DNA from 2 places in the Streptomyces cyaneofuscatus genome. Region 1 is predicted to be linked to the other one. Evidence: predicted binding sites of a transcription regulator. Region 1 holds the regulator's gene; the other holds the start of a gene.
What was found. Region 1 encodes HrcA, which represses chaperone genes, less so after heat shock. Its sites were predicted from a motif close to TTNGCACTCNGNNNNNCNGAGTGCNAA; they were not measured.
Positions count from the first base shown of each region.

Region 2: a site for HrcA is predicted at 3,226-3,252, ahead of groES (co-chaperone GroES). Genes of this name have one in related genera too.

Region 1 covers NZ_CP137002.1:5,835,849-5,841,755, forward strand. Annotated here, with positions in the region: gene R2B67_RS25530 (SpoIIE family protein phosphatase) at 1-29, shown strand, start outside; gene hemW (radical SAM family heme chaperone HemW) at 1-1,236, shown strand, start outside; gene R2B67_RS25540 (DUF3097 domain-containing protein) at 1,258-2,079, opposite strand; gene R2B67_RS25545 (MBL fold metallo-hydrolase) at 2,163-2,894, opposite strand; gene hrcA (heat-inducible transcriptional repressor HrcA) at 3,073-4,089, shown strand; gene dnaJ (molecular chaperone DnaJ) at 4,090-5,229, shown strand; gene R2B67_RS25560 (nitronate monooxygenase) at 5,362-5,907, shown strand, end outside.
Region 2 covers NZ_CP137002.1:3,085,369-3,091,275, reverse strand. Annotated here, with positions in the region: gene R2B67_RS13105 (hypothetical protein) at 1-253, shown strand, start outside; gene R2B67_RS13100 (THUMP-like domain-containing protein) at 278-1,513, opposite strand; gene R2B67_RS13095 (polysaccharide deacetylase family protein) at 1,652-2,578, shown strand; gene R2B67_RS13090 (DUF6234 family protein) at 2,645-3,130, opposite strand; gene groES (co-chaperone GroES) at 3,409-3,717, shown strand; gene groL (chaperonin GroEL) at 3,817-5,442, shown strand; gene R2B67_RS13075 (SDR family NAD(P)-dependent oxidoreductase) at 5,532-5,907, opposite strand, start outside.

The DNA.
Region 1 (5,907 bases):
GGTATGCCTTCCGTACTGCCCGATGGTGAGCCCGTACCCGACGACGGGGCGCTGCCCCGCCATGCCCTGGAAGGCGCAGCCGACCGTCCGCTCGGCTTCTACCTGCACGTCCCGTACTGCGCCACCCGCTGCGGCTACTGCGACTTCAACACCTACACCGCCACCGAGCTGCGAGGCTCCGGCGGCGCGCTCGCCTCCCGCGACAACTACGCCGCCCACCTGATCGAGGAGGTCCGCCAGGCCCGCAAGGTCCTCGGCGACGACCCGCGCCCGGTCCGCACGGTCTTCGTCGGCGGCGGCACGCCCACGCTCCTGCCCGCGGCCGATCTCGTACGGATGCTGGCGTCGATCAAGGAGGAGTTCGGGCTCGCGGAGGACGCCGAGATCACCACCGAGGCCAATCCGGAGTCCGTCGACCCGGCCTACCTCGCGGCTCTCCGCGAGGGCGGCTTCAACCGGGTCTCCTTCGGGATGCAGAGCGCCAAGCAGCATGTCCTGAAGATCCTGGACCGCACGCACACCCCGGGCCGCCCCGAGGCCTGCGTCGCCGAGGCGCGCGCGGCCGGCTTCGACCACGTCAACCTCGACCTGATCTACGGCACCCCCGGCGAGTCCGACGACGACTGGCGGGCCACCCTGGACGCGGCGATCGGCGCGGGCCCCGACCACGTCTCCGCGTACGCGCTCATCGTCGAGGAGGGCACCCAGCTCGCCCGCCGCATCCGGCGCGGCGAGATCCCGATGACCGACGACGACGCCCACGCCGACCGCTATCTCATCGCCGACGAGGCCTTCGCCGCCGCCGGGTTCGACTGGTACGAGGTCTCCAACTGGGCCACCACCGAGGCCGGCCGCTGCCTCCACAACGAGCTGTACTGGCGCGGCGCCGACTGGTGGGGCGCGGGCCCCGGCGCCCACAGCCACGTCGGCGGCGTCCGCTGGTGGAACGTGAAGCACCCGGGCGCGTACGCCCAGGCGCTCTCCGAGGGCCGGTCACCGGGCGCCGGGCGGGAGATCCTCGCCGAGGAGGACCGCCGGGTCGAGCGCATCCTGCTGGAGCTCCGGCTCCGCGAGGGCTGCCCGCTGGACCTGCTCAAACCCGACGGCCTCGCCGCCTCCCGCCGCGCGCTCACCGACGGGCTGCTCGACCCGGTCCCGTACGAGGAGGGCCGCGCGGTCCTCACCCTGCGCGGGCGGCTCCTGGCCGACGCGGTGGTGCGGGACCTGGTGGACTGAGCCCCCGGGCCCTGCCTGGGATCAGTCCGGGACGGCCGTCACGAAGTCGATCAGCTCTTCGACCCTTCCCAGCAGCTGCGGTTCCAGGTCCTTGTAGCTGTGCACCTTGGACAGGATGTGCTGCCAGACCGCCCCGGTGTTCTCCGGCCACCCCAGCGCCCGGCACACCCCCGTCTTCCAGTCCTGGCCGCGCGGTACCACCGGCCACGCCTCGATCCCCACCGACGACGGCTTCACCGCCTCCCACACGTCGATGTACGGGTGGCCCACCACCAGCACATGCGGGTCCGAGACCTGCGCCGCGATCCGGGACTCCTTGGAGCCGGTCACCAGGTGGTCCACCAGCACCCCGAGCCGGGCGTCCGGCCCCGGGGAGAACTCGTCCACGATGGCCGCGAGGTCGTCGATGCCCTCCAGGTACTCCACGACCACGCCCTCGATGCGCAGGTCGTCGCCCCACACCCGCTCCACCAGCTCCGCGTCGTGCCGGCCCTCCACATAGATCCGCCCGGCCCGCGCCACCCGGGCCCGCGCACCGGGCACGGCGACGGAGCCGGAGGCCGTACGGGAAGGGCGCACCGGACCACCCGGCCCCGGGCGCACCAGCGTGACCACCTTGCCCTCCAGCAGGAAGGCGCGCGGCTCCATCGGGAAGACCCGGTGCTTGCCGAACCTGTCCTCCAGGGTCACCGTCGGACCCTGGGCCGTCTTCTCGCAGCGGATCACCGCCCCGCAGAAACCGGTGGCGACCTCCTCCACGACCAGATCGGGTTCGGCGGGGACCTCGGGCACGGGGGCGGACCTCTTCCACGGCGGGGTCAGGTCCGGCTGATAGCTGCGCATGGGCAGACGATAATCCTCACCCCGCCCCGAAGATCGTCACTCCGCCCGAGAACCCGCCACCCACCCCGGGAGCCCGGCAACCCTCACCCCGCCTTGAACCGCTCCGCCAGCGCCGCCCGCTGCTCCCGGACGAACGCCGCGTCCACCACCGCCCCGTGCCCCGGTACGTACACCGCGCCCTCGCCGCCCAACTCCAGCAGCCGGTCCAGGGCGGCGGGCCAGCGCGAGGGGATCGCGTCCCGGCCCGCCTGCGGTTCGCCCGACTCCTCCACCAGGTCCCCGCAGAGCACCACCGGAGGCTCCCCTTCCGTGCCCGGGACCAGCACCGCGAGGTCATGGCCGCTGTGGCCCGGGCCCACGTTGGCCAGCAGCACCTGACGGCCGCCGCCCAGGTCGAGGGTCCACTCGCCGGTCACCTCGTGGTGCGGCACCACCAGCGTGTCCACCGCCCGGTGGGCCTCGTCCTCCGCCAGCCCGTGGTGCACGGCCGACCCGGTCAGCTCGTCCGCCGAACGCTTCAGCAGCGCGGTGATCCCCACCGCCCCGTACACCTGCGCCCCCGCGAACGCCGCCGTCCCCAGCACATGATCGAAGTGCGGGTGGCTCAGTGCGATATGCGTCACCCTGCGGCCGAGCAGCGCCTCGGCCTGCCCGCGCAGCTCGACGCCCTCGCGCAGGGTCGAGCCGGTGTCGTACAGGAGCACACCGTCGGCCCCGGCGACCAGCGCGGCCGTGGCATCCCAGCCCGGCAGGCGCCGCCGCCCGATACCGTGACCCAACCGCTCCCAGCCGAAGTCTTCCCACAACACGTCCATGGGGCGACGCTATCGGCAACGTCCCGCACGGCTCGGCGGCGGCGTGGCCGGTCGCCCTTGCCCCCGCCCCACCTCACCCCCGTACACTGACCGGTGGGTAGCTGGCACTCGTACGCACCGAGTGCCAGACGGATACCGGAGTGAAGACACCGGAGAACGACAGCTGGAGGTGTGCGCCATGCTCAGCGAACGCAGACTCGAAGTGCTGCGCGCCATCGTCCAGGACTATGTCGGCACCGAGGAGCCCGTCGGCTCCAAGGCGCTCACGGAGCGGCACCAGCTGGGGGTCTCCCCGGCCACCGTCCGCAACGACATGGCGGTGCTGGAGGACGAGGGCTTCATCGCGCAGCCGCACACGAGCGCGGGGCGCATCCCGACCGACAAGGGGTACCGCCTCTTCGTCGACAAGCTCGCCGGCGTGAAGCCGCTCTCCTCGCCCGAGCGCCGGGCCATCCAGAACTTCCTCGACGGCGCGGTCGACCTCGACGACGTGGTCGGCCGGACCGTGCGGCTGCTCGCGCAGCTGACCCGGCAGGTCGCGGTCGTGCAGTACCCCTCGCTGACCCGCTCGACGGTGCGGCACGTGGAGCTGCTCTCGCTGGCCCCCGCCCGGCTGATGCTTGTCCTGATCACGGACACCGGCCGGGTCGAACAGCGTATGATCGACTGCCCCGCGCCCTTCAGTGAGGCATCGCTCGCGGATCTGCGGGCCCGGCTCAACAGCCGGGTCGTCGGACGCCGCTTCGCCGATGTCCCGCGACTGGTGCGGGAGCTGCCGGAATCCTTCGACAGCGAGGACCGTGGGACGGTTTCCACGGTTCTTTCCACCCTCCTCGAAACCCTGGTCGAGGAGACGGAGGAGCGGCTGATGATCGGCGGCACCTCCAACCTCACCCGCTTCGGGCACGACTTCCCTGTGATGATCCGGCCGGTGCTGGAAGCACTGGAGGAGCAGGTCGTCCTGCTGAAGCTGCTCGGTGAGGCCACGGACTCAGCCATGACCGTACGGATCGGGCACGAGAACGCCCACGAGGGCCTCACGTCCACGTCCGTCGTCGCGGTCGGCTACGGTTCGGGCGACGAGGCAGTCGCCAAACTCGGCGTGGTCGGACCGACCCGCATGGACTACCCCGGAACGATGGGAGCGGTACGCGCAGTGGCACGTTACGTCGGACAGATCCTGGCGGAGTCGTAAGTGGCCACGGACTACTACGCCGTACTCGGCGTGCGCCGCGACGCATCTCAGGACGAGATCAAGAAGGCATTCCGTCGGCTCGCACGCGAGCTGCACCCGGATGTCAACCCGGATCCGAAGACCCAGGAGCGGTTCAAGGAGATCAACGCCGCTTACGAGGTGCTCTCGGACCCGCAGAAGAAGCAGGTCTACGACCTCGGCGGCGACCCGCTCTCCGCCAACGGCGGGGGCGGCGGCGCGGGCGGTTTCGGAGCCGGCGGCTTCGGCAACTTCTCCGACATCATGGACGCGTTCTTCGGAACGGCCTCGCAGCGCGGGCCCCGCTCGCGCACCCGGCGCGGCCAGGACGCCATGATCCGCCTGGAGATCGACCTCGCCGAGGCGGCCTTCGGCACCACCAAGGACATCCAGGTCGACACGGCGGTCGTCTGCAACACGTGCAGCGGCGAGGGCGCGGCCCCCGGCACCTCCGCCCAGACCTGCGACATGTGCCGCGGCCGTGGCGAGGTCTCGCAGGTGACCCGGTCCTTCCTGGGCCAGGTCATGACCTCGCGGCCCTGCCCGCAGTGCCAGGGCTTCGGTACGGTCGTGCCGACGCCGTGCCCGGAGTGCGCCGGTGACGGCCGCATCCGCTCGCGCCGCACGCTCACCGTCAAGATCCCGGCGGGCGTCGACAACGGCACCCGTATCCAGCTCGCCGGTGAGGGCGAGGTCGGCCCCGGCGGCGGCCCGCCCGGCGACCTGTACGTCGAGATCCACGAGCTGCCGCACTCGGTCTTCCAGCGGCGCGGCGACGACCTGCACTGCACGGTCACCATCCCGATGACCGCGGCCGCGCTCGGTACGAAGTGTCCGCTGGAGACCCTGGACGGCGTCGAGGAGATCGACATCCGGCCCGGCACCCAGTCCGGCCAGTCCGTACCCCTGCACGGGCGGGGCATCACCCACCTGCGCGGCGGCGGCCGGGGCGACCTGATCGTCCACGTCGAGGTGATCACGCCGACCAAGCTCGACGCGGAACAGGAGCGGCTCCTGCGGGAGCTCTCCAAGCTGCGCGGCGAGGAGCGGCCCTTGGGTCAGTTCCAGCCAGGTCAGCAGGGTCTCTTCTCCCGGCTGAAGGACGCCTTCAACGGCCGCTGAACCCTTTTCCGCCTTTCACCGCACCGCCCATCGGTTACCGACCGGTGGGCGGTGCGGCGTTCGGTGGGAGAACCGGTCAGGTCGCTCGCTGGCTGATTCGGCCCTGTGCGGCGGACATGGCACGATGCGCTCATGTCCTCCGCGTTGACCGATCTCTGCCGGTATCCGATCGTGCAGGCCCCCATGGCGGGCGGCGCTTCCGGACCCCAGCTCGCCGCGGCCGTCGCCGACGCGGGCGGGCTCGGGTTCCTCGCCGCCGGGTACAAGACGGTGGACGGCATGTACAACGAGATCAAACAGCTGCGCCGGCTCACCGGCGGCCCGTTCGGTGTGAACCTCTTCATGCCGCAGCCCGCCCTCGCCGACGCCGGCGCCGTGGAGGTCTACCGCCACCAGCTGGCCGGTGAGGCCACCTGGTACGAGACCCCGCTCGGCGACCCCGACGGCTGCGGCGACGACGGGTACGAGGCGAAGGTCGCCATCCTGCTGGAGGACCCCGTCCCGGTGGTCTCCTTCACCTTCGGCTGCCCCACCCGCAACACGCTGGACGCCTTCGCCAAGGCGGGGACGTACACCATCGTGACGGTCACCTCCGCCGAGGAGGCCCAGGCGGCCCAGTGGGCGGGCGCCGACGCCGTCTGCGTCCAGGGCGTCGAGGCGGGCGGCCACCAGTCCACC
Region 2 (5,907 bases), 2.8 Mb from region 1:
GCCCGGGATGAGCCTGGTCTGGCTGCTGCTGTCGTTCGTCCTGGCGGCGGGCGGGCTGGCGCTCTGTGTGATCGGCCCGGCGAGCGCCCGCCCCGGGGACGACACGTACGGCATGGTCGCCCTGATCATGGGCCTCGGCATGGTCGCCTGGCTCACCGGACTCATCGGCGCCGTCAAGGCGCTGGCACACCGCCGCTGGGTGCTGCGCGTCCTGGCGGCGCCTGCCCCGCTCGACGCTCCGGCCCACCGCTGACGCCGTGCGTTCCGGCCCGCCGGCTCACCCCAGCGGGTGGCCGATCAGCATCGTCGGGGCCCCGGCCACCCGGGTCAGGAACACCGTCGCCGCATTCGGGCCGCTCAGCTTCATCCGGCGGCGCAGCTCCTCCGGTTCGACCGCCGAGCCGCGCTTCTTGACGGTCAGGACGCCCACCTGACGCTCCCGCAGCAGCGCCTTCAGCTTCTTCATGTTGAACGGCAGCTGATCGGTGATCTCGTACCCGGAGACGTACGGCGAGGAGTACGGCACATCGCTCGTGACGTACGCGATCGTCTCGTCCACCAGCCGCCCGCCGCACCGCTCCACGAGGTCGGCGACCAGGTGCGCCCGGATCACCGCGCCGTCCGGCTCGTACAGATAGCGCCCGACCGGGCCCACCGGAGGGGCGGGCAGCGGGGCCGGGGCGGTGAGGGTGGCCCCGGACGGCAGCAGGGTGGCCCGGAACGCGCCGGGCGCGATCCCCTCCCCGTACCAGAGCACCGCCTCCTTCACATCGCCGCCGTCCGAGATCCACTCGGCCTCCGCCTCCGGGCCGATCGCCTCGTGCGGGACGCCGGGCGCGATCTTCAGCGCCGCGCGGGGGGCCTTCAGCGCGGCGGCCGTCGCCCAGGACAGCGGGGGTGAGTACGCCTCCGGGTCGAAGATCCTGCCCCGGCCGCCGCGCCGGGCCGGGTCCACGAAGACGGCGTCGTACGGAGAGGTGTCGATCTCCGTGACGTCGGCGCACCGCACCTCGATCAGGTCCGCGAGCCCCAGGGCTTCCGCGTTGGCGCGGGCCACCTCGGCGGTGAGCGGGTCGCGGTCCACGGCGAGTACGGCGATCCCGGCGCGGGCGAGCGCGATGGCGTCGCCGCCGATGCCGCAGCACAGGTCCGCCACGCTGCGCACGCCGAGCGCGGCGAACCGGGCGGCGCGGTGGGTGGCGACCGAGGTCCGGGTGGCCTGCTCGACCCCGTTGGGCGTGAAGTACATCCGGTAGGCGTCCCCGGCCCCGAACTTCGCCACCGCCCGCTGCCGCAGCCGGGCCTGGCCGAGCGCCGCCGACACCAGCTCCGCCGGGTGCGTGCGGCGCAGCCGGGTCGCCGTCGCCAGCTCCTGGGCGGGGTCGTGGTCGCGCAGCTCGGCCAGCAGGTGCTCGCCCTCGGGGGTGCGCAGGGCGGCGAAGGCGGCGCGGGCGGGGTCGTCGGCCGGGGAGGCCGGGGAGGCGGAGGGGGTCGATGCGTTCACCCGGTCCATTGTGGCCGGTCGGGGCCGCCCCCTGTCCGCCGGTCGGGCGACGGGCCGGGGGCCCTCGCGGTGTCGGGGCGGGCGGCGGCCGGGTGGCTGGCAGGATGCGGCGCCATGCAGCTAGTACGACAAAAAGGAAAATCACCCATGAAGCGGCACCGGCCGGTCTCCGTCGTGCTGGCGGCCCTCCTGGCCGCCACGGTCACCTCCGCCTGCGCGTCGGAGATGGCCGGTGGCGGCGCGGGAGCCCCGGGCGGCCCGGCGAAGCCCGCCGCCGGACAGCAGGGCGAGGCCGCCGCCCCGCAGGCCGGGCCCGCCCGCGCCCTGGACACGTACGCCGAGGCGCTCAAGCGGAAACAGGCCGCACGGGCCGTCGCCGCGAAGAAGTGGGGGCTGGCCAAGACCCCGCTCGCCGCCCCCGAACCGCCGAAGGTGAAGCCGCGCATCACCACCCGTAAGGGGTTCGAGGTCCGGGACGACAAGGGGCTGCCGCCCGTCTTCACCACCGTCCCCACCAAGGAGAAGATCGTCTTCCTCACCATGGACGACGGGGCGGAGAAGGACCCCGCGCTGCTGCGGATGATGACCGAACTGGACATCCCCTACAGCGCCTTCCTGAGCGACTACGTCATCAACGACGACTACGGCTACTTCAAGCAGATGCAGAAGCGCGGGGTGGTCATCAGCAACCACACGCTCAACCACCGCTATCTGCCCGGCCTCTCCTACGCCGAGCAGAAGCGGGAGATCTGCGGCCAGCAGGAGAAGATCCTCAAGCACTACGGGAAGCGGCCCACGCTCTTCCGCCCGCCGTACGGCAACTACAACCGCGACACCCTCGTCGTCGCCAAGACCTGCGGCATCACCGCCGTACCGCTGTGGTCCGCCGAGGCCTTCGCCGACCACATGGAGTGGCGCGAGTGGGACCGGGACCTGCACCCCGGCGACATCGTCCTCACCCACTTCCGGGGCAAGGGCGCCTGGAAGGGCACGATGCCCGACATGATCCGCACGGTCATGAAGACCATCACGGACAAGGGGTACGCGGTGGCGAAGCTGGAGGACTACGTCTGACCCGAGCCTCCTGACGTACGGCGTGTGACCCACCGCCCTGCTCCGCGTACGGCCCCGAATGCGCGCTCAGCCCCCGCTGCGCGCGCATTCGTCGCTGGTGCCTCCGCTGCGGCAGGGCGGGGAGTTCCAGGTGGGGACCGGGTTCGGGGGCTCCTCCCAAGCCTCGCCCCCGCCCGCCGACGTGAGGGCGGCCGCGCACAGCACCAACGCCACGATCACCTGCATACCGCCGGCCCAGAGCCACCGGCCGCGCAGCAGCAGCACGGCGGCGACGGCGACCACCACGGCCAGGACGCCGAGAACGGCGACCGGGACCCAGTCCGTGCCGGGGTCGGGGGGCGGGGGAGACCCCTTGGCGTAGGCCGTCCCGGAGGACCGTGCCATGGCGCGCAGCCCCAGCCCCAGGAACAGCGGGACGCAGACCGCCACCTCCGCGACCAGCAGGAACAGCCCCAGCAGCGGATCCGCGCAGCCGCCCGGCGCTGACGGCCGCCCCGCCGCCACGCCTCTCTCGGCCGGTCGTCCGGGCAGGTGGCGCTCGGGATGCGTCATCTCCGTACCGTCGTACGGAACCCGGAGCTCCGCCCCGGCGTTGTCCGGACGGTGATCCGATGGAGCCCCGACCGAGACGGCGCGAGGGTGGTGAATTGGCACTCCGCTTGACCGAGTGCTAATCGCGGTCATAGTCTCAGGTCTGGCACTCCCCCCTGGAGAGTGCCAGCACCACACTGTGCGACAGGGCAGGTCCGGCACCCGCGACGACGGATCGGTCTGGTCGCCACCCACTGACTGCTAAACCCCGTGAGATCTCCGAAGGGGGAGACCGGATCGTGTCGACCACCAGCTCCAAGGTTGCGATCAAGCCGCTCGAGGACCGCATTGTGGTCCAGCCGCTCGACGCCGAGCAGACCACGGCTTCCGGCCTGGTCATTCCGGACACCGCGAAGGAGAAGCCCCAGGAGGGCGTCGTCCTCGCCGTGGGCCCGGGCCGCTTCGAGAACGGCGAGCGTCTTCCGCTCGACGTCAAGACCGGCGACGTCGTCCTGTACAGCAAGTACGGCGGCACCGAGGTGAAGTACAACGGCGAGGAGTACCTCGTCCTCTCGGCCCGCGACGTCCTCGCGATCGTCGAGAAGTAATTCACCCACGTTTGCCTGTGTTCTGCGCCCCTGGCCCCCTGCGTAACAACTAGCCGGGCGGCGAGGGGCGCAGTTCATTTTGAGAGGGAAGTACAGCCCATGGCGAAGATTCTGAAGTTCGACGAGGACGCCCGTCGCGCCCTTGAGCGCGGCGTCAACAAGCTTGCCGACACGGTCAAGGTGACGATCGGCCCCAAGGGCCGCAACGTCGTCATCGACAAGAAGTTCGGCGCACCCACCATCACCAACGACGGCGTCACCATCGCGCGCGAGGTCGAGCTCGACGACCCGTACGAGAACCTCGGTGCCCAGCTCGTCAAGGAGGTGGCGACCAAGACCAACGACGTAGCGGGTGACGGCACCACCACCGCGACCGTCCTGGCCCAGGCGCTCGTCCGCGAGGGCCTGCGCAACGTCGCCGCCGGCGCCTCCCCGGCCGCCCTGAAGAAGGGCATCGACGCCGCCGTCAAGGCCGTGTCCGAGGAGCTCCTCGCGACCGCGCGCCCGATCGACGACAAGTCCGACATCGCCGCCGTGGCCGCGCTCTCCGCGCAGGACACCCAGGTCGGCGAGCTCATCGCGGACGCGATGGACAAGGTCGGCAAGGACGGTGTCATCACCGTCGAGGAGTCCAACACCTTCGGTCTGGACCTGGAGTTCACCGAGGGCATGGCCTTCGACAAGGGCTACCTGTCCCCGTACATGGTGACCGACCAGGAGCGTATGGAGGCCGTCCTCGACGACCCGTACATCCTGATCCACCAGGGCAAGATCGGCTCCATCCAGGAGCTGCTCCCGCTGCTGGAGAAGGTCATCCAGTCCGGTGGCTCCAAGCCGCTCCTGATCATCGCCGAGGACGTCGAGGGTGAGGCGCTCTCCACCCTCGTCGTCAACAAGATCCGCGGCACCTTCAACGCCGTCGCGGTGAAGGCCCCGGGCTTCGGCGACCGCCGCAAGGCCATGCTCGGCGACATCGCCACCCTCACCGGTGCGACCGTCATCGCCGAGGAGGTCGGCCTCAAGCTCGACCAGGCCGGTCTGGACGTGCTGGGCACCGCCCGCCGCGTCACCGTCTCCAAGGACGACACGACCATCGTCGACGGCGGCGGCAACGCCGACGACGTCAAGGGCCGCGTCAACCAGATCAAGGCCGAGATCGAGTCCACGGACTCCGACTGGGACCGCGAGAAGCTCCAGGAGCGCCTCGCGAAGCTGGCCGGCGGCGTGTGCGTCATCCGCGTCGGTGCCGCCACCGAGGTGGAGCTCAAGGAGAAGAAGCACCGCCTTGAGGACGCCATCTCCGCCACCCGCGCCGCGGTCGAGGAGGGCATCGTCTCCGGCGGTGGCTCCTCCCTCGTCCACGCCGTGAAGGTCCTGGAGGGCAACCTCGGCAAGACCGGCGACGAGGCCACCGGTGTCGCGGTCGTCCGCCGCGCCGCCGTCGAGCCGCTGCGCTGGATCGCCGAGAACGCGGGCCTGGAGGGTTACGTCATCACCTCCAAGGTCTCCGAGCTCGACAAGGGCCAGGGCTTCAACGCCGCCACCGGCGAGTACGGCGACCTGGTCAAGGCCGGCGTCATCGACCCGGTCAAGGTCACCCGCTCCGCCCTGGAGAACGCCGCGTCCATCGCGTCGCTGCTGCTCACGACCGAGACCCTGGTCGTCGAGAAGCCGGCCGAGGAAGAGGCCGACGCCGGTCACGGCGGCCACGGCCACTCCCACTAGTACCTGCCGGTACGTCAGAGGCCCGGTACCCCCGTCGCGGGGGTACCGGGCCTCGGTGCGTTCCGGCCCGCCCGGACCGTTCTGTGCGCCTACTGGGGCCCGTACTTGCGTCCCGTACGCGAGGTGACCCCGCCGAGCAGGCTGCGCGGCGTCACCTTGACCAGCCCCATCAGCGCCTTGTAGCGCGGGTCCGGGATCGACACCGACTTCCCCCGGGCCAGGTCCGCCAGGGCCGAGGCCACCAGCTTGTCCGCGTCCAGCCACATCCACCCCGGGATGTTGCCGGTGCCCATCCCGGCCCGCTCGTGGAACTCCGTACGGACGAAGCCCGGGCACAGCGCCATCAGCCGCACCCCCGAACCGGCCAGGTCCTTCGCCGCGCCCTGGGTGAACTGGACGACCCACGCCTTGGACGCCCCGTACGTACCGCGCGGCACGAACGCCGCGACCGACGCCACGTTGATC